DNA from 4 places in the Pseudoalteromonas sp. SR44-2 genome. Region 4 is predicted to be linked to each of the others. Evidence: predicted binding sites of a transcription regulator. Region 4 holds the regulator's gene; each other region holds the start of a gene.
The links. The regulator sigma-54, encoded in region 4, starts transcription at its own class of promoters, with help from an activator protein. The targets are predictions, from matches to a motif close to GTTGGCACGNNNNTNGNNT.
Positions count from the first base shown of each region.

Region 1 (4,820 bases), on a different contig from region 4:
GCTCAGAGCTGGGCTGACCCAAGTTACAAACCTGAAAAAGTAAGTTACGTGGATTTTATTCGAGTAGGGGCTATTTTAGAGGGCACGTTACAAGTTTCTGATAAGTCTGCAGCGCTGCAAACGTATATAGACAAAGGCGTTATACCGTCTATGCAGCTATTCACAAGTGATGAGTACAACGACATGCTAAAAGATGTGAAAAACATGTTTAGCTAAAAGTGCTTTCCTACACAACCAAAAAGGGTTAACTTGCGTTAACCCTTTTTTAGTTTTATTTTTCGGTGGTATTTTCTGTTTTAGTTTTTTCGTATCGCTTTATTCCTGCTACCCATGTTTGCAGTACGTTTGTTTTGTATATCTCCTCAACAGGCACTTTAAAGTAGTCTTTATCAATTAAAATAAAGTCGGCCCATTTACCTTTTTCTAAACTACCCACCTTAAATTCTTGATGAGCTGCATAGGCGCCACCAAGAGTAAATGCACGTAATGCATCTTCGCGGCTTAGTACTTCACTTGCGCGCCAGCCGTTTTCCGGTAGTTTGTTATGATCCATGCGTGTAATGGCTGAATACAAACCATCAAATGGATTTGCAAGCTCTACAGGGTAATCAGAGCCTGCCGCAACCACCGAACCTTGCTGTAAAAATGTTTGCCACGCGTAGGCGCCGCTTAGTTGTTTTTCAGTTAAACGCTGCTCTGCCATATGCATATCAGAAGTGGCATGCACCGGCTGCATTGAAGGGATTATTTTTAACGCTTTAAAGCGAGGGATATCATCAGGGGTTACAATTTGGGCGTGCTCTATTCGGTTTCGCAGTAATATACCGCCCGTTTTTTTAAACACATTTTGATAGGCATCAAGTACTACTTTATTTGCTTTGTCGCCAATGGCGTGAGTATTTGCGCTAAAGCCGCTTTTAAAGCTTTGTGTAAAGAGTGCTTCGAGTTTCTCTTGTGTTTCAAGCATTAAACCATGGTGACCAGGTCTGTCTGCATATTCTTCAATAAGTGCTGCACCACGAGAGCCCAGTGCGCCATCGGCATAAACTTTAACACTGCGAATTTCCATAAAGTCATTTTTGTCGTGGTACCGGCCTGCCTTTAACATTGTGTCTAAATCAGGGCTTGCCCCACTTAACATTGCCACAATACGTAGTGGTAAATTACCAAGGTCGCCGCGCTCTTTGTAAACCTCCCATGTGGTTTTATCAATACCTGCATCGTGAGTAGAGGTAATGCCTAAACTTAATAGATGTTTACCAGCTGCATCTAGTGAGTCACTTATATCTTGTTTTGAAGGGGCTGGCATATGTTGGGTAATTAGCGATTCTGCTTTGTCTACAAAAATACCCGTAGGATTGCCAAATTCGTCTTTAATTATCTCACCGCCTTCAGGTGCTTTTGTTTGGGCGGTAATACCTGCAAGTTCGAGCGCTTTTGAATTAACCCAAATGGCGTGGCTATCAACTCGAGAAAGCACCACAGGTCGATCGTTAACTACTTTGTCTAAATCTTTAGCCGTAGGAAAGCGTGTATCAGGCCATAGCTCTTGGTTCCAACCTCGCCCTATAATCCAACCTTGTTTGTTATCGGCAAATACTTTTAGTTTACTCGTTACTTCATCAACCGATTTTGCACCGCGTACATCAAGTTGCGATAAATTATCGCCAAGGCCAATAACGTGCCCATGAGCATCAATTAAGCCTGGTAATAAGGTATTACCGTGCGCGTCAATTAGCTTGGCATCTGGGTAGCTATCTTTAAGTGTATCGCTACCTAGTTTTACTACCTTGCCATTTTTAATAACGAGGGTAGTAAACTGCTGTACTTCACCTTGATATAAAGGGGTATAACCGTTGGCATTATAAATTACTTTTGTTTGTGCAATAGTGTAACTAGAACTAGCGCAAAGGCTGGCTAGTATGAGTGGTTTTATTATTTTTTTGAGCGACATAAGGCATTATTTTTTATTGTTAGTGCGTTAACACTAGCAAACCCAACTTTATAATACCAATATGTGAGACAAATTATGATGAAGAAAAAAGCAGTAAAGCTAGAACATAAAATATCTAGCTTTTGAAAGGGTTTATTTACTAGCGTATAAACTGTATTCACTTAGCGTTAGCTTGCCGTCTTTGTCTTGATCGTAGCTTGAAAACCGAGACCACAAAGCAGGGTCTACAGCGGTTTCTGAACGTGTTAAAAAACCATCCTGGTTTCTATCAAGTTTTTCAAATTGCTCTGCAACAGTGTTGCTTGCAGCAAAGCCTAATGTGCTAAAAATACTAAACGCAAAAAGCGCTATATAGCTTGTTTTTTTCATGAAAAATACTCAGTAGAGGTTATTGGTAAGGTAATTTTTAAATTCGATTAACGAAATTTGGTTATCTTGGTTTTTGTCCCATTTTACGAATGTGTTTAATAGTTGTGGTTGGGGATCAAGTTCGTTATGCGTTAAATAGCCACTTTTGTCGCTATCGAGGTGATCAAAGCGTTGCTTTACATCAAGTGCAGCGGCATCAAAGCTTAATAGTATTAAGATGCTTATAATAAGGGGAAGTATCTTCATGGTGTTCCTTCCAAAAGATGTATTTAAAGTTTGTGGCTAAAATAAAGTGAAAAGGAAAAAGCACTTGCCGTAATTTAACTCCCAACATTAAATCCTTTTACACACTCCCTCAGGGATTATGGCAAATGCTTTTAATTCCAGTTTACCTATAACAAGATTAAGTAAAGCTTAATCAGTAATTACTCATCAAGGTTTAAAGCTTTCAAATTCTTTTTTTGAGATTTTTTCATCACCGTCTTCATCTAAGTCGGCAAACTGTCTCATTACTTCCTTGTCTTCCTTTGCTTCTGCAATGGATATTTGTCCGTCCATGTCTTTATCTAAGTGGGCAAAACGCACATTTGTTGGCGATGCAATTACGGTGGCACTAATTGCTAAAAACATTAATGAAAAAGCGGCTATAAGTTGTTTCATAATCACGTTCCTTATTAAATGAGTTTATTGAATAAATTTTTTGAATTCATCTAGCGACAATTGCCCATCTTGATTAGTATCAATTTGAGAAAAATTCTCGTGTAACACAGCATCTTCACCTGCTTCGGCTTCACTCAATGTGCCGTTACTGTCTTTATCAAGTTCGTTAAAAGTCGCGTGAACGTCCATTGCGTGTGCATTAGCGCCTAAAAAGCCTAAAGCCAGTAATGATGAAATTACTAAAATGCGTTTGTTCATAATTATTTCCTTATTGATTAAAGTTATTACTCCTATTACAAAAATGGTGCCAATAATAATTGTTGTTATTTTTCAATTGGTTATTATTTTTGCTTTAAGCCAGTGAGAAGTTTTTACTGGGTTTATTGTAATTTTTGTGCGCCTTTTGCAACACTATTTAGTGAGGTTGAAAGGGAATTTATTAAAATCAACGAGTTACGCTGTCTCTATTTGGCGACACATTGTTTTATAGTGCTGGCTGTTAATCGTATTAAATATAATTGCTGGTTCAGCTAGTGTATAAGGTAAGCACTTAATAATAGAGCGCTTAACTTAAAAGGACTAAACGAAATGCCAGCAACCATAGCTAAAAAATACCAAGCAATGCTTAACTGGCGGCCTAATTTAATTGGGCAATTTGCAATGAGTATGCTGCTTTCGCTACTTCCGCTTTCTATAGTGGTGATCGTATTTTTAAATGCGCTTAATAAGCAATTAGCGGTTACTCAAAGTATTGTGAGTAGTAACTACCAAGTTACCAAATCGTTTAACACTCTAAAACAAGAGCTCAACAGCCTTGAGCGCGCCACTAGGCAAAACTGGGTATTAAAAAGTGAATCGCTAGATAAGCTCATTGTTGATAAATGGCAATCATCCCTACAAAGCATTGATGAACTCAAATTTGTAAACACGAATAAAGAGTATATCCACCAATGGCAACGCTTATATACCACCTTACAAACCGCGCATGTAAAACTCGTTGAGCAAAAACAACAACAAGCTGAGCTATTTGTGCCAGTGAGCGATTTAATTGCTGAGCTTACTTTATGGTTACGTGATAAAAACGAAGCGCAAATTACCAATAACCAAAATGAGCTTACAAGCCTGCAAGCGTCATTTATAAACTGGCTGGTGGCACTTATTCCACTGACTTTAATTGTTGGGGGAGGTTTTTTATGGCGCATAAGTGGGCGGCTAAAAGGGTTAACTACGGTTATTGATAAGCTTGGGCAGGGGCATTGGCAGCAAAAAATATCTGTGAAAGGTTCAGCTGAGCTTGTTGAGCTAGGAGAAAAGCTCCAATGGGTACAAGAACAGCTTCATATGCTTGAGCAGCAAAAAGATACTTTTTTACGCCATGTAACTCATGAGCTAAAAACGCCGCTTGCTTCAATGGTTGAAGGCACTGATTTATTAACTGATGAAATAGTAGGTCCAATTACCGCTGAGCAAAAAGCAGTGCTTGAGCTTATTAGCCAATCTATGGTGCGCCTTCGTACAATGATTGACAGTTTGCTGAGTTATAATGCGATTCGCACCAGTAAAGACAGCTTAAGCGAAGTTGAATTTAGTCTTCTTATTAATAAAATTAATAGCCATTTTGAGCATCGCTTAACTGCGCGTCAGCAAGCTCTGCAGTGGCAAAATACTTTACCTAACAAACCGCTTGCTTTACCTAGTGAGCTTATTGAGATGATTTTAATTCAGCTTATTTCAAATGGCTTAAAATTTTCAGAAGATAAGCAAAGCGTTACTATTAATTTAGCGCTTGAGCAAAACCAGCTTTGTATCGTTGTGATTGATAAAGGGTGCGGTATTA
Region 1 covers NZ_JACJDW010000004.1:41,361-46,180, forward strand. Annotated here, with positions in the region: gene H5115_RS03565 (HDOD domain-containing protein) at 1-216, shown strand, start outside; gene H5115_RS03570 (amidohydrolase) at 272-1,954, opposite strand; gene H5115_RS03575 (EF-hand domain-containing protein) at 2,087-2,323, opposite strand; gene H5115_RS03580 (EF-hand domain-containing protein) at 2,333-2,569, opposite strand; gene H5115_RS03585 (hypothetical protein) at 2,756-2,983, opposite strand; gene H5115_RS03590 (EF-hand domain-containing protein) at 3,008-3,241, opposite strand; gene H5115_RS03595 (sensor histidine kinase KdpD) at 3,572-4,820, shown strand, end outside.
Region 1: H5115_RS03590 (EF-hand domain-containing protein) is a predicted target of sigma-54. The motif match lies at 3,277-3,295, and genes of this name have one in related genera.

Region 2 (4,820 bases), on a different contig from region 4:
TTAATAGAGTTGGTCACTATATCGAGCTGATCTCTATCTATTTTGTCTAAATCAATAATATCGTTAAAAATATTACCGAGCGTTTCAGCACTCGAAAATATAGTATTACCCCAACTACGCTGCTGTTTATTTAAGTCAGTATCAAGCAGCATTCGTGTTAAACCAACAATACCATTAAGCGGTGTTCGAAGTTCATGGCTTAATGTAGCAATAAACTTACCTTTGTCTTTATAGGCCGTTTCGAGCGCTTGAGCGGCCTCCTTACGACTTGTGATATCACGACCAAAGCCCAGTAAACCAATGTAGTCACCGTCATCATTTATAAAAGGCAATTTACGCAGCTCGAACCAACGCATTTCACCATTCACCTCATAACCAACATCAATAGTCAGCGCTTTATGCGTTTGCTCTACCTCTTTATCGGTTTTCAAAACTTCAGATAAAAAGTGACTAGGAAATATTTGCTCAACCGTTTTGCCAATTAGTTCGCTACTTGATTTGCCCATTACTTCTTCAAACATTTTATTACAACCAGCAAACACGCCATTATTATCGCGGTAATAAAACAAATCAGGAGATGAATCTACTATTGAGCGCTGCAGCATGCTTTGTTGAGCAAGTTCTTGTTGTGTTTTTTTACGCTCAGCAATTTCTCGTCGTAACTCTTCAATAGCGCGATGCTTGGCATGAAATGCCATTTTACGCTCATCAATTTCGATATTTAGACGATTAATGTTATCTTTTAGGGTTTGATTTAAAAGCTTTTCTTGCTTGGTGGCGCTATCTAAATAAGCATATGAGGCATCTAGTTGACGAATTGAATTAAGCAACACACTTATAATTAAAGGGGAAACTACAGCCGTAAAAAATACCACGGCTAAAATATCAACCAGGTGTAATTCGCCTATCGCCACATAATAAAACATGCTCGATAAAATAAGAGATACAGTTAAAAATAAAGTGTAACAAATAGCAGCGGTTTTAAATTCACCAAATCGCGTTATTGAGCTGGAAAGTACCCGAGCCCAAGGGCTCAAAGAATAATCGGTCATACGTAATTTTATCTCTTAGCTGTGTACTTAATATAAAGAAGGCAATGCACATGTATAAACATACCATTTTCCCAGATTTTAGCATTTTTCTCCTACCACTACTCACGTTGTGCGATAAAAACAGAATTTTTCATGTTTGATTTAGCTCATCTATTAAACTCATCATTTCAGCAATAAATTATTTAGTGTAAAATGCCTCGCTTTATTATCCCCAAAATACGAGTAGCGCACATGCAAACCAATATGCCAGATATAGCAGACACTGCACCCGCTTTACAAACAGGTAAATTAGACTGGGTTGGCATGGGCGAAATAGAACTGCCATTTATTTTTGAATCTCGATACTTATCTCCAGTTACAGTAAACGCCAAAGCTCGTGCATTTGTAAATTTACATAAAGAAGATGCCAAAGGCATTCATATGTCACGTCTATTTTTAGCACTTGACCTGCTTTCAACCGAGCAGCAAGTCAACCCACAAACAATAGCGCAGGCACTCGATACCTTTATAACTAGCCACGAAGGGCTGAGCGATAAAGCGCAAATTGAATTTAAATTTGAATTACCGCTACGCCGTAAGTCACTATTAAGTGGTAAAGCGGGCTGGAAAAGCTACCCAGTTGTACTTACCAGTACAATTGAAAATAACGTTATTAGCTACGAGCTAACCGTAGATGTTACTTATTCTTCAACGTGCCCATGCTCTGCTGCACTTGCGCGACAGCTTATACAAAACGCGTTTAACGAAAAGTTTAACCAAGAAACGTTAAGCCAAAAAGATGTGCACGAATGGCTAGGCACTACACAAGGCATTGTAGCTACTCCACACTCGCAGCGCTCTATTGCCAACGTAAAAGTAAAGCTTGATAGCAACATTCAAGAATTTGACGTAGTTACGCTAATTAATACCCTTGAAGCTGAGCTTAAAACACCAGTACAAGCAGCAGTAAAACGTGAAGACGAGCAAGAATTTGCCCGTTTGAATGGTCAAAACCTTATGTTTTGTGAAGATGCAGCGCGTAAAATTAAAGCATTGCTCGAGGCAAACAATTACAGTGATTATTGGCTGCAAATAAACCACTACGAATCACTGCATGCACACGATGCTGTCGCTATTGCGGTAAAAGGTATTAAAGGAGGCTACAAAGCTTAATCGCTATGTAGCTATTACTTGTAAAACCAGTCGGTAATTATTTTATAACCCATACTTTTTAGGCACGTAAATTGCTTTGTTTGAGCAGTGTCAATTTGTTGTTATGGAGTTACCGTATGGAATTCGCTTTATTATTAATCCTAGTATTAGTTGTCGGGGCCTCTGTTGTTGCGTCAAAATTTAATGACGATGGCGGAAATCCGTATCCTTTTACTCGCAAACAAACTGTTTTTACGCAGGTTGAAGGCGCTTTTTTAAATCTTCTCGAGCGTGCTGTAGGCGATCAGTACAAAATAGTCAGCCGTGTTAAATTAATCGACGTTATTGATTGTAAGCAGGGCCTTTCAGTAAAGTCTAAACGTGCTGCTTTAGCTAAAGCTAAAAATAAGCAACTCGACTTTGTTTTAATCGACAAAGAAAAACTAACAATCATTGCTGCTGTTGACCTAGTTAACAATGCCAACAAAGATGGCCACAAAGCTCAACGCGACTGGTTTGTAAACGGTGCACTAGAGTCTGCGGGCATTCCACATATTCGTATGAAAGTTAAATCGGGCTACCGTCCTTCTGAAGTACGCGATGCAATTATGTTTAAACTTGGTAAGCAGCCTGCAGCAACACAAACTCAGCGCCCTGTTCGTAATCGCTCACATAAGCCAGCGGTACTTTCACCTTCTCAAGCTAAAGCGCAAACCACCGCGTTAGCTGAAATTTAAAAAACGAATTAAATACTCTCCTAAAAAGTATTTAAAGCGAGCTCATAAACAAGCTCGCTTTTTTGTTTTTTATTGCTAACTTCACGTATAATCAAGTGATTCAAACTCAGGAATTAAACTTTATGAATGTTGGTATTATTGGCGCAATGGAGCCAGAAGTTAAAATTTTACGTGAAGCTATGCAAAACCCACAAATTTTAACTAAAGCAGGTTTCACTTTTTATACTGGCGAGTTGGCTGGTAACACGGTGACACTTGTTCAATCTGGTATTGGTAAAGTCGCATCAACTATTGCAACTACCTTACTGATCGATAACTTCAAACCTGATTGCATAATTAACACAGGCTCAGCCGGTGGATTCGATCCTTCTCTTAGTGTAGGCGATGTAGTAATTTCGTCAGAAGTACGTCACCACGATGTAGACGTAACTGCTTTTGGCTACGAAATTGGCCAAGTACCACAAATGCCGGCAGGCTTTGCAGCACACCCTAAATTAGTTGAAGCAGCACAGCAAACTATCGAACAAATCAGTGATGTTAAAACACTCGTTGGCTTAATTTGTACTGGTGACACATTTATGTGTGACCCTATACGCATTGATAAAGCACGTAGTGATTTTCCTACAATGCTTGCTGTTGAAATGGAAGGCGCTTCAATTGCACAAACGTGTTTTACGCTAAACACACCATTTGTCGTAATTCGCTCAATGTCTGATATTGCTGGTAAAGAGTCACCACAATCATTTGAAGAATACCTAGAAACAGCATCAATCAACTCATCTAAAATGGTTGTTGCACTTTTAGAAAAGCTTACAGCAGTATCTCTGTAAATGCTTAGCAATATTGTTCAAAATCACTTGGACTTTATTGCCTTTATACTAGCGCTCCTTGCTGAGCGCTTTATTCCCCTTATTAGCTGGTATCATCCTAATACGGCGTTAAATGCTGTTTTTAGTGCTATTGGCAAACGTATATACAAAAGCAAAGAACCTAAAAGCTATCAATATTTGGCAGCTATCCTCGCAAGCTCACTTATTTTAAGTGTTATTCTAATTATTGTAGTGTTACTACTCGAGTTTGCTTTTTATCCTGAATTACTCGCTGGCCTTATTTTATATTTATGCCTAGAAAGTAAGAGCATTGATAAAAAAGCACTTCGCATTGCAAAGCTAACTAAACAAAATCAAAAATCCACAGCGCGCGAATTACTAAAGCCACTGCTTGCCCGTGAAGTTAATAGACTTTCATCAGCTGGTATTATCAAAGCATTAATTGAGAGTTTAATACTGCGCACCGCTCGATACTATTTCGTAGTCATATTTATATTTTTAGCATTTGGTCCTATTGCTGCCCTTGCCTATCGGTTACTTACCTTAATACAACAAGCATGGCGTAGTGATATCCCCCCAAATAGTTACTTTTTAAAACCGCTTAAAACACTCTTGTTTATTATTGAATATATTCCGATGCGCTTACTCGCTTTAACTATTGCAGCAAGTCGAGCAAGCAAACAAAGCATGCATTTTATAAAGCATTATGGCAGGCATTTTTATCAAACAAATACAGGCTGGCTCTTAAGCACATGTTCTGCATCACTTGGCGTGCAGCTGGGCGGGCCTGCAGTTTATTTAGGTACTCGCTTTAATAAAATGCGTATTGGTACTGATAGACTACCTACACCCGAGGATGTACCTGTAATAATTAATAGGTTAAATCAGGCCCGTGTATTTTGGTTGTTAGTAATAGCTAGCATTGAAATATTAAAATTGATTTAAAGGGCTCAAAATACGAGCACAAAAAAACCAGCCGAGGCTGGTTTTTTAGTTTTTAAACTGTGCTTAAGCTACAGTGATGTTTGCAAACTTACGTTTACCTACTTGGTAAATAGCCGTTGTGCCTT
Region 2 covers NZ_JACJDW010000005.1:171,240-176,059, forward strand. Annotated here, with positions in the region: gene arcB (aerobic respiration two-component sensor histidine kinase ArcB) at 1-1,052, opposite strand, end outside; gene folE2 (GTP cyclohydrolase FolE2) at 1,284-2,204, shown strand; gene H5115_RS04945 (DUF2726 domain-containing protein) at 2,321-2,920, shown strand; gene mtnN (5'-methylthioadenosine/S-adenosylhomocysteine nucleosidase) at 3,043-3,750, shown strand; gene H5115_RS04955 (regulatory signaling modulator protein AmpE) at 3,751-4,695, shown strand; gene tyrS (tyrosine--tRNA ligase) at 4,759-4,820, opposite strand, start outside.
Region 2: H5115_RS04945 (DUF2726 domain-containing protein) is a predicted target of sigma-54. The motif match lies at 2,263-2,281, and genes of this name have one in related genera.

Region 3 (4,820 bases), on a different contig from region 4:
ACAAGGTGAAGAAACTGAGCAGCCGCTCGATGAGCTAATTGATATTGCATTATTTAGCGACGACCCTGAAAACTTACTCGCTGAAGACTTTGTTATATACTCGCAAAAGCATCAAATAGTATCTGGTACCAATACTATTGAGCTAAAAGTAAAAGAAAAACCATTATTTGCAGGGGTTGATCCTTACATTAAGCTGGTCGATAAAGACAGTAAAAACAACTTAGCTAAGTTTTAAAGTCTATTTATTTACTAAGCACTTAAACTGACTACTTTAAAGGCCGCATTTATGCGGCCTTTATGTGTAATAAACTGTATAAAACTTCATAGCGTTTCTACATATTCCCCACAGCTTTTTACGCTAATATTTTATGTTCTCTTATAAAGTTACCTTACTGATATTTAGTTTATAAGGAAGAGTATGAAGCCATTAATAATAGGGGCGATAGCATTAAGCCTCAGTGCTTGTTCTGCGGTAACCATTCAGCCACAAGCAACAGCAAAAATAACGAGCCAAGCTAATTACGAAGATAGCCGCCCATTTTATTTATGGGGATTAGTGGGTGAGCAGCGGGTAGACGTAAAACAAATATGTTCAAATACACCCGTTATTCAAATGCAGTCACAACAAACGTTTAGTGATGGAGCGCTGAGTTTAATTACGCTTGGAATATACTCGCCCCATACCATTAAAGTGTGGTGCCAAGAGCAAGTACTAGGGGAGACATTATGAGCATCAAGCTATTTGCAGCCGGTTGCACACTGATTATTTTAACGGGGTGTACAAATATTTACTTTGATAACGGTATGCAGAGCAAAGTAAGCAATAAAGCGCTAAAAAGCTCACAGTGGCATCATAATTTTGCACTTGCGTTGTACGAGGGATCAGAGCCGTTAGATTTAACAAAACATTGCCCACAAGGGGAGTGGCAAAGCGTTCATACGTATAAATCGTTTACTAATAGTTTAGCTGAGGTGGTTGTGAATCAAATTGGCCCAGCTTGGTACCCTAAAACTGTCGCAGTACAATGTAATAAGGTACCATTTAAAGCAAAACAGCTATAAAACGAGAAAAGGGCCAAAAGGCCCTTCGTGTCGCAGCAAGTAACACATTCTTTCTTATAAATTAAAGTCTACAGAATAAGCAACGTAAGCTTTAATATCTGAGTCATCCATATCTGTATCAGATAAACCAAAAGTGAACCCATCTTTCGAAATTGATACACCATAATCTAAGATATTATCATCGCCAATAAAGTCACCAGAGTAGTGCCCTAAGTGAAGTGCCATTTCAGTGCCGTTACTGCCAACAGCAAAACCGTAGTCAGCTGTCAGGTAAAGTGAATCACCAAAGTCTGTACCATCACCACTTGCAGCTGATGTTGCAAGTACTGAAGCACCAAATGTAAAGCCTTCAACACTGATGCTACCGTAAATTTCAGAGAAATCTGCGTCAGCTTCAGAAGCGGCATCTGGGTAAGCGTAATAAATATAGCCAACATCGTAGCTAACGCTTTCGTTAATGTCGCCACCAAAGCCTGCATATAAATCAAGCTCATAGGTCATTTCATCTGCCCACGATGCATTTGAAGCCCAAGTACCTGCATAAAAGCCCGATTCATTGGCGTAATCAATACCGCCTGAAATAGCTGCATCTCCCCCAGTTTGCTCTTGACCACGCCATAAGTAGTTTGATGTTGCCGCTGCGTTTGCTGTTACTTCAGCATGTACGGCTGTTGATGTTAAAGATGTTGCGCCCATTAATGCTATAGCACTTATAGCGATGGTTTTTTTTAGTTTTAGCATGTCCATTTCCCGTTATATGATTTTTGCTCGCCAAGGTTTTTATTATGTATTCGGAACCTTTAGGCTGACGGCTTTTTATTGTTTAACTAACGAGATAATTGCACTGTATGTGCCAGCTTCATTGTTTTTTATTAAAAATTATTTTTATACATTAAAAACATGAGCTTGTATTTTATAGATTGAGAAGAGATATGGTATGTAGGAAGATGTTGCGCACACTGCTGGTGCATAAATTAACCTAGCCGCACCATAAAAGTACGGCTAAATTAGAAGTTTTTAGCCAAATATAGTGCGCATAAGGCTAATTGTTTCGTTTACACTACGACCTTTTTGAACTTCACTCACAATTGAATCGCGCTTACTGCGAATGTGCTCAGGAATATCGTCAGCAGCAAGTGCGCGGTCTACCAAAATTTCTGCAGACTCTTTACCTCTACGCTGAGTTTTACCTGTCGTAGTTGTAGTTCGTTTAGGCTTACTTAACAGTTTGATGTAGTTAGAGTTATCTGGTGTTTTTGCATCAGCATAGTGAAAGAAACATGGGATTAGTGCTTTAATAGCAACTAATTGTTCTTCTAACTCATTACTAGGTTTAGCCATTTTGTACCATGACATAGCTTGAATACCTTTTACAATATCTTGCCAGTAACGCTCAAAATCACTATTTTTTAGTTTAGAAACACCAAGGGCACCGCATAATGCATCTAATCGATTGTTTGTGATCGGAGTAAATATATCAGGGCGACGCATTGCAAGCAGTCGTGTTGCAGGCGCAAGTGTTGGTTTTTCATTATTGTCGGTGAATATTTTTGAATAAGCAGCAACAAATTGTTGATATTCGTATTGAGTAATGTCACCTTCAAGTGGAATATTTACTAGTGCATCGTCAAAGGCACCTGGTAAATCGCCAAGCATTTGATGAAAGCTCTTCGCACTTTTTGTTGATGCAAACCATTCAACGTCAAAGTTGTATGTGCTTGGATCAAGTGATGCCATGTGCTTACCGCTAAACGCAAGTAAATCTTCAGGAATCATATCTTTAAGAGATTGTTCACGAATGCTTTTAATGTAGTCTACTAAGCGAAGCTGTTCATCAAGAGCAATAACGTCTTTGTGTTGTTCTACAAATACACTTACTACAGGCCATGGAGCAATACGTAAAGTTTTAACCTGTAAAAAGCTGATAGCTGAAATAAGCTGATCGTGTAGCTTCTTAAGTACTGGTAATTGCTGCGGCTCTAGTAAATCGTAGTTCATACGATCTCTGCTTGCACTTAGCAATTCGTAACACCAAGGTAAAAAATCATCAGGGTGGTTTTCTACTTTCACGGCCATAAGGTTAAGGCTTAATTCTGAAGATTGCTTCAGAATGTTCTGATAGATTTGATTTTCTTGTTCGCCTAGCGTCATTTTTGACGGTGAAATTAGCAGTTTTTTCATGCCTTGTAGAATCTCCGGTTTAGATATATATTTTTTTGCTGGTCTATTTTAGCGCAATTACGCTAATAACAACAGCGCTGTCCTCCATACGTTGTAATTGAAGTAGCTAAATCGGCGTTTTTGCTAATAGAATGAGGCCAACGTTTTAACATGTATCAATCATTTTTATCTAGTACAAAGAGACTTTCAACTGAGGTATTAAAATGCTTTGCTATTTTTAGAGCAATTATTACCGAAGGGGTAAATCGTGCCGTTTCTACTGTACTAATAGTCTTACGTGAAACCGCAATTAGATCAGCCAAGTCTTGTTGAGAAAGGCCTGCTTCTTTGCGGTATTTTGCAATTTTATTTTGCACTTTTGCTCCTAATCTTTGCTTTGCCAAAGAATTGATACGCCGTATATTAAACTCATTACAGCAATGTAAAATGTAGCCATCATGCTGTGAGATACTTCTAAAGCAAGAGTATCGGAGAGTAAGTACACGCCACCCATACTAAAAAGTAAGCCAAGCACGACATGTTTATAGGCAATAGTGTCGATGGTATTTAAATACTCATCTTTATATGTAAGGTGGTATTTCATTCTCCATGTAAACCCGCCTCTGATCACAAACATAAAGAATGAACCTAAAAAAGCAGCAGTTCCTAAAAACAATAGTGGGGCTGATGTTTGATTAAGCATTGGGTAAACACTAATGATTAATAAAGTGACCCCCATGAATAATGAAAACCATGCATTTTGGCCCATAAATTTTTCTTCACTTTTAATATCGTAATTAGACATAGCTCATTTCCTTTTAAAATTTTTACAATATGTAACCTGTAGGTATCAATGTAACCTTAAGGTTTCACCGGGTCAATGTTTATTTGTAACCTAAAGGTATCAAATTGTTTCAGGGGCGATTCAGGATGGGAATGTAATATCTAATAAAAAGCTTTTTTATCAGAACGACAATGATTTTAAGGCTAACACTCGCTATGATAAGAACATTATTTGCACGTTTGAAAGGACGATCATGAAAACCTTACTTAAAATTGTAGGTGTAATACTTTTACTATGTATAGCACTAATTGTTGCCGCACCGTTTCTAATCCCTACTGATACTATTTTTAACAAAGTTTCAGAACAGGTAGAACAAACAACTGGGCGCACTCTTACCATTAAAGGTGATAAAACACTTAGCGTATTCCCTGCATTAAAGTTAGAACTTAACGACGTGCATTTTGCAAATATGGAATCAGGTTCGCGCGCCGATATGGCGAGTATGAAACAGCTTGCTGTACACATACCTTGGTTTTCATTATTTGGTGGTGAGTTTAAATTAGATAAGTTTGTTATAAACGAACCAAATATTCTATTAGAAACCGACAAAAATGGTAAAGCCAATTGGCAGTTGTTTGATGCAGTTGCAGAGCAACCAAAAGAGCAGAGCCAATCAGGTGAAGCGATAAAGCTTCCAGATAACTTTGATATTGAGTTAGGTGAGGTTGCTATTTATGGCGGCACATTTACTTATCTAGATGGTCAAACAGGTGCCAAACAACAAATTAGCGATTTAGAACTCGCTATTTTACTT
Region 3 covers NZ_JACJDW010000051.1:2,128-6,947, forward strand. Annotated here, with positions in the region: gene H5115_RS18990 (M1 family metallopeptidase) at 1-235, shown strand, start outside; gene H5115_RS18995 (Bor family protein) at 419-730, shown strand; gene H5115_RS19000 (Bor/Iss family lipoprotein) at 727-1,062, shown strand; gene H5115_RS19005 (TorF family putative porin) at 1,117-1,803, opposite strand; gene H5115_RS19010 (hypothetical protein) at 2,080-3,243, opposite strand; gene H5115_RS19015 (helix-turn-helix transcriptional regulator) at 3,399-3,599, opposite strand; gene H5115_RS19020 (hypothetical protein) at 3,608-4,027, opposite strand; gene H5115_RS19025 (AsmA family protein) at 4,260-4,820, shown strand, end outside.
Region 3: H5115_RS19005 (TorF family putative porin) is a predicted target of sigma-54. The motif match lies at 1,902-1,920, and genes of this name have one in related genera.

Region 4 (4,820 bases):
CCTAAGCTGAACAGGTGATTATTCAGCTATATTATTTTTCTTGCTCGCGATGGCGAATTTTTACATTGGGATGTGTCATTGCAAAACTTTCACCGATAGTTTGCGCTAAATACACAGAGCGATGTTGCCCGCCTGTACACCCAATAGCAATGGTTAAATAACTGCGGTTATTTCGTTCTAAATGCGGTAACCACGTTTGCACAAATGTTTGAATTTGCCATGTGAATTTTTGCACTATGCTGTGATTAGCTAAATAGTCTTTAACCAGTTGATCTAACCCATTTAAAGGCTTCAACTCAGGTTCCCAGTGTGGATTTGGTAAAAAGCGTGCATCAAATACGTAGTCTGCTTCTTTTGGTATACCGTGTTTAAAACCAAATGATTCAAATGTGACAATCAGTTGCTTATCTTTTTTACCTAAAATCTTTTCACGAATAGATTCAGCGAGTTGATGAACACTTAAATCAGTCGTATCTATCATAAAGTCGGCGCGAGTGGTTAATACATCAAGTAATTCTTTTTCTTTTTTGATGGCTAAATCAAGGGGCAACGAGTCTATTGATAGTGGGTGTAATCTGCGTGTTTCAGAAAAGCGTTTGATCAATGTCTGATCGTCGCTATCTAAATAAAACAACGTAGGGTTTGCAAAGCCAGGCAAGTATTCAAGAATATCGTTAAATTCATCTTGTTCTTTAGGGATGTTGCGCACATCTATGCTAACAGCAATTTTATCGTAGCTATCAGATACACTGCGAACTAATGAAGGTAGTAGGTTTACTGGAATATTATCTACGCAATAATAACCTAAATCTTCTACAACGCGCAAAGCAACCGACTTTCCAGAACCAGAACGGCCGCTTATGATAATTAACTCCATTTAACACCCTTTATAAAACTATGATTGATCGACAATAACTTGGTAAAGCTCAGTATCAGATTTTGCACTGCGTAACTGTTTACAAAAATCTTTGTTGTTTAGTTTATCAGCAATGGTTGCTAGAGTCTTTAAGTGCTGCTGGTTATCGCCATCTGGTACGATGAGTGCGACAAAAATATCAACAGGGCGATTATCGATTGCATCAAAGTTTATTGGAGTTTCGCTAACGAGCACTAAAGCCAAAGGCTCTTCTGCACCGCTCATTCTTCCATGAGGAATAGCAATGCCACGCCCTATACCTGTACTACCTAATTTCTCTCTGCTCATTAAAGCATTAAGAATATCTTGTTGCGGTAAATACGGAAGTTTGTCGTGAGCAAGTTCGCTAATGAACTCTAAAATTCTTTTTTTGCTATTAAAAAGGACCGCAGCTTTGCTGCAGTCCTGGCATATAAGTGAACTTAATTTCATCATATTAGTGTCGAGCAAGCTTCTCTTTGTGTTTGATTACTTGGCGATCGAGCTTGTCGATCAACGAGTCAATAGCGGCATACATATCTTGATGTTCTGTAGAGGCAAATAGCTCAGCACCGCTTACGTGTATTGTGGCTTCTGCTTTTTGATTTAACTTTTCTACATCGAGAATGACATGAACATTATTAATATGATCAGAGTGTCTTTCAAGCTTCGCAAATTTAGTATTAATATAGTCTCTTAGTGAATCGGTTAATTCTACGTGACGACCAGTTAAGTTTAGTTGCATAAGCATTACCCTTTTAGTTTAGCGTCTTAAATCAGACTTTTACGCTGATTTGACGGTGGAATAGCAAGAGATTCGCGGTATTTTGCGATTGTACGTCTCGCTACTTTAATTCCTTGCTCAGCCAATATATCCGCTATTTTGCTATCACTCAATGGTTTTGCTGAGTTTTCTGCTGCGATTAATTTTCGGATAAGCGCACGTATTGCTGTAGATGAACATTCACCACCGTTTTCAGTACTTACATGGCTTGAGAAAAAATATTTAAGCTCAAATATACCACGGGGTGTATGCATGTACTTTTGAGTAGTCACACGCGAAATTGTCGATTCGTGCATTTCTACCATTTCAGCGACATCATTTAAAACCATTGGTTTCATGGCTTCAGGGCCATGTTCAAAAAAGCCTTGTTGTTGCTTAACAATACAATTAGTAACTTTTAATAGCGTGTCGTTTCTACTTTCTAAGCTTTTAATAAACCATTTAGCTTCTTGTAAATGTGAGCGAATAAACTGGCTGTCGCCACTTGATTTTACAGTGCGAGACATTGCCGCGTATTGGCTATTAACACGAATTTTAGGCATGCTATCTGGGTTTAATTCGACAACCCAGCGGCCTTTAATTTTTTTAACTGACACATCAGGAACAACATACTCAGATTCTTCCCTTACAATAGTATCTGCAGGTTTTGGGTTGAGAGTATGTATTAGTGTCATCACTTCTTTAAGCTCTTCTTCTTTAAGCTTAGTTTTTTTCATTAATGTACGATAGTCGCGAGCTGCTAATAGATCAATATGCTCGGTTAAAATCATTTTCGTTTCATTAATGTAAGGTGTTTCTTTATCAAATTGATTAAGCTGAATACACAAACACTCTTGTAAACTACGTGCAGCAATACCAACAGGATCAAACAGTTGGATGCGTTTTAATACCGCTTCAATTTCATCAAGTTCGACTTCGTTATCATCTTCGTTTTCTTGATTAAAGCTTTCTAAAATCTCTTCGCAGCTTAATGTTAAAATACCTGAATCATCGACGGCCTCTACAATCGCAATAGCGATGGCTTCATCGGTAGGGCTAAATGGCGTTAGTTGTAATTGCCACATTAAATACTCATGCAGCGTTTCAGTAGAGGCGCCTTGGTATATTGATTCGTCTTCAGGCATTGGACCTGATGAGGCTGCAGGAGCGGCACTCATGTACTCATCCCAACTGACATCCATAGCCATGTCGTCACTTAGCGTGTCTTTTGCAAGTGCTTCACCAGTATCTTGTTCATATTCGCTCGGAGCATCATCAGCAGATGCGCTAACAGTTATGTCATCGGTATCAGCTTTTTGCTCGTTTTTACCAGCAGCGTCTTCAGAATAGTCTGCCTCTTCAACCTCTAATAGTGGATTACTGTCGAGAGCTTCTTGTATTTCTTGCTGGAGATCCAATGTACTGAGTTGCAACAAACGAATAGCTTGTTGCAGCTGTGGAGTCATTGTAAGTTGCTGGCCCATGCGCAGCTGTAGTGATTGCCTCATGTATCTCTAACAATCCTTTTATGTTGTTATAATTAATACTAGCAGATGCTTAAAGACATGGCGTAAATGTTACAGCCTAAATTGCTCGCCTAAATAAACATCGCGTACTGTTTTATCATTTAATACGTGTTCTGGAGTACCTGATGCAATCAGCTCCCCATGAGAAACAATGTAGGCTTTTTCGCAAACATCAAGGGTCTCTCTTACGTTATGGTCGGTAATTAATACTCCAATCCCACGATTTTTAAGATGTTCTATTATTTTCTTTATATCTAATACCGAAATAGGGTCAACACCGGCAAACGGTTCATCCAGTAATATAAATTTAGGATCTGCTGCCAGCGCTCGTGCTATTTCTACACGACGACGTTCTCCACCCGATAATGCCATACCTTGGCTATCACGAATGTGTTGTATGCTAAATTCATCTAATAAGTTATTGAGCGTGTCTTCTCTGGCTTGTTTATTTAGTTCTTTGCGCGTTTCTAAAATGGCCATTAAGTTTTGATAAACAGTCAGCTTTCTAAAAATTGATGACTCTTGCGGTAAGTAGCCTATGCCTAATCTAGCACGACTATGCATAGGTAAAAGAGTAATATCGTTATCATCAATAGATATTTTACCTTTGTCGCTAGGAACAAGCCCTACAATCATATAAAAAGTCGTTGTTTTACCAGCACCGTTAGGGCCAAGTAAGCCAACTATACTGCCAGCTTGTACTTCAAGGCCGACGTTTTTTACAACTTCACGACCTTTATAGCTTTTTGCCAATAGTTCTGCTTTTAATGTGCTCATGGTTGACCTTTATCGCCTTTTTTACTTTTTTTAGTTTCGATCGGTACTAAAATTGTGTGAACGCGGTCAGTTGAGTTTTCATCTTTTTCGGCACTGATGAGCTGCTGCTCTATGTCGTAGGTAATGCTTTTAGCATTTATTTTTTGTCCGGCTTGCGATACTTGTGCATTACCAACAAGCGTTAAAAAACGCTTAGATACATCATAACGTACTTCATCAGCACTGGCGCTCATAGTCGTGCCGTCTGATTGCTTTTCTTCAAAGTGCGCAGGGCTACCTGTGGCAATTAATAATTGTTTATTATCACCAAGTTCATCACGTTTGTGTACTTCTAGGCGATCGGCTGTAATGCGGCGATTACCGTGAATAATCTCAACGTTTTTCTCAAAAATACCCACATTAGCTTTTAATTGACCTTCTTGCTTGTCGGCACTTATTGAAATTTGATTGGCAGCAGGTTGCGTGTTTTGCTCTGCAGCACTACTATTAAACGCTAGTATAAGTGTAGGAATTATAAGTGATTTTAATATTTTATTGGTCATAATATATGGTTCGCGTATGGTTAATTAGTTTTATCACTTCGGTTTTTAAGTCGGCTTCTAGGCCTTTACCGGTGATTTTTAAATTGGGTCCAGTGATAATGACGGGTTGCTCCGAACGCATTGTTAATAACTTTATATCAACCTGAATATTATCAGCATTGATTTTGTCTATCATGGCGTTATCGGTTAAATTTTTGGCAACCACATTACCTTCTAAAATTAATTGTTTATCTTCGTATAATGTTGCTTCGTCTGCATTTATTTGCCACGTTTGTTGTTCGTTATATAAAGTGAAAATGGGTTTTTCGAAAAACGTG
Region 4 covers NZ_JACJDW010000008.1:35,342-40,161, forward strand. Annotated here, with positions in the region: gene rapZ (RNase adapter RapZ) at 32-877, opposite strand; gene ptsN (PTS IIA-like nitrogen regulatory protein PtsN) at 896-1,348, opposite strand; gene hpf (ribosome hibernation promoting factor) at 1,353-1,640, opposite strand; gene H5115_RS06785 (RNA polymerase factor sigma-54) at 1,667-3,166, opposite strand; gene lptB (LPS export ABC transporter ATP-binding protein) at 3,236-3,961, opposite strand; gene lptA (lipopolysaccharide transport periplasmic protein LptA) at 3,958-4,503, opposite strand; gene lptC (LPS export ABC transporter periplasmic protein LptC) at 4,493-4,820, opposite strand, start outside.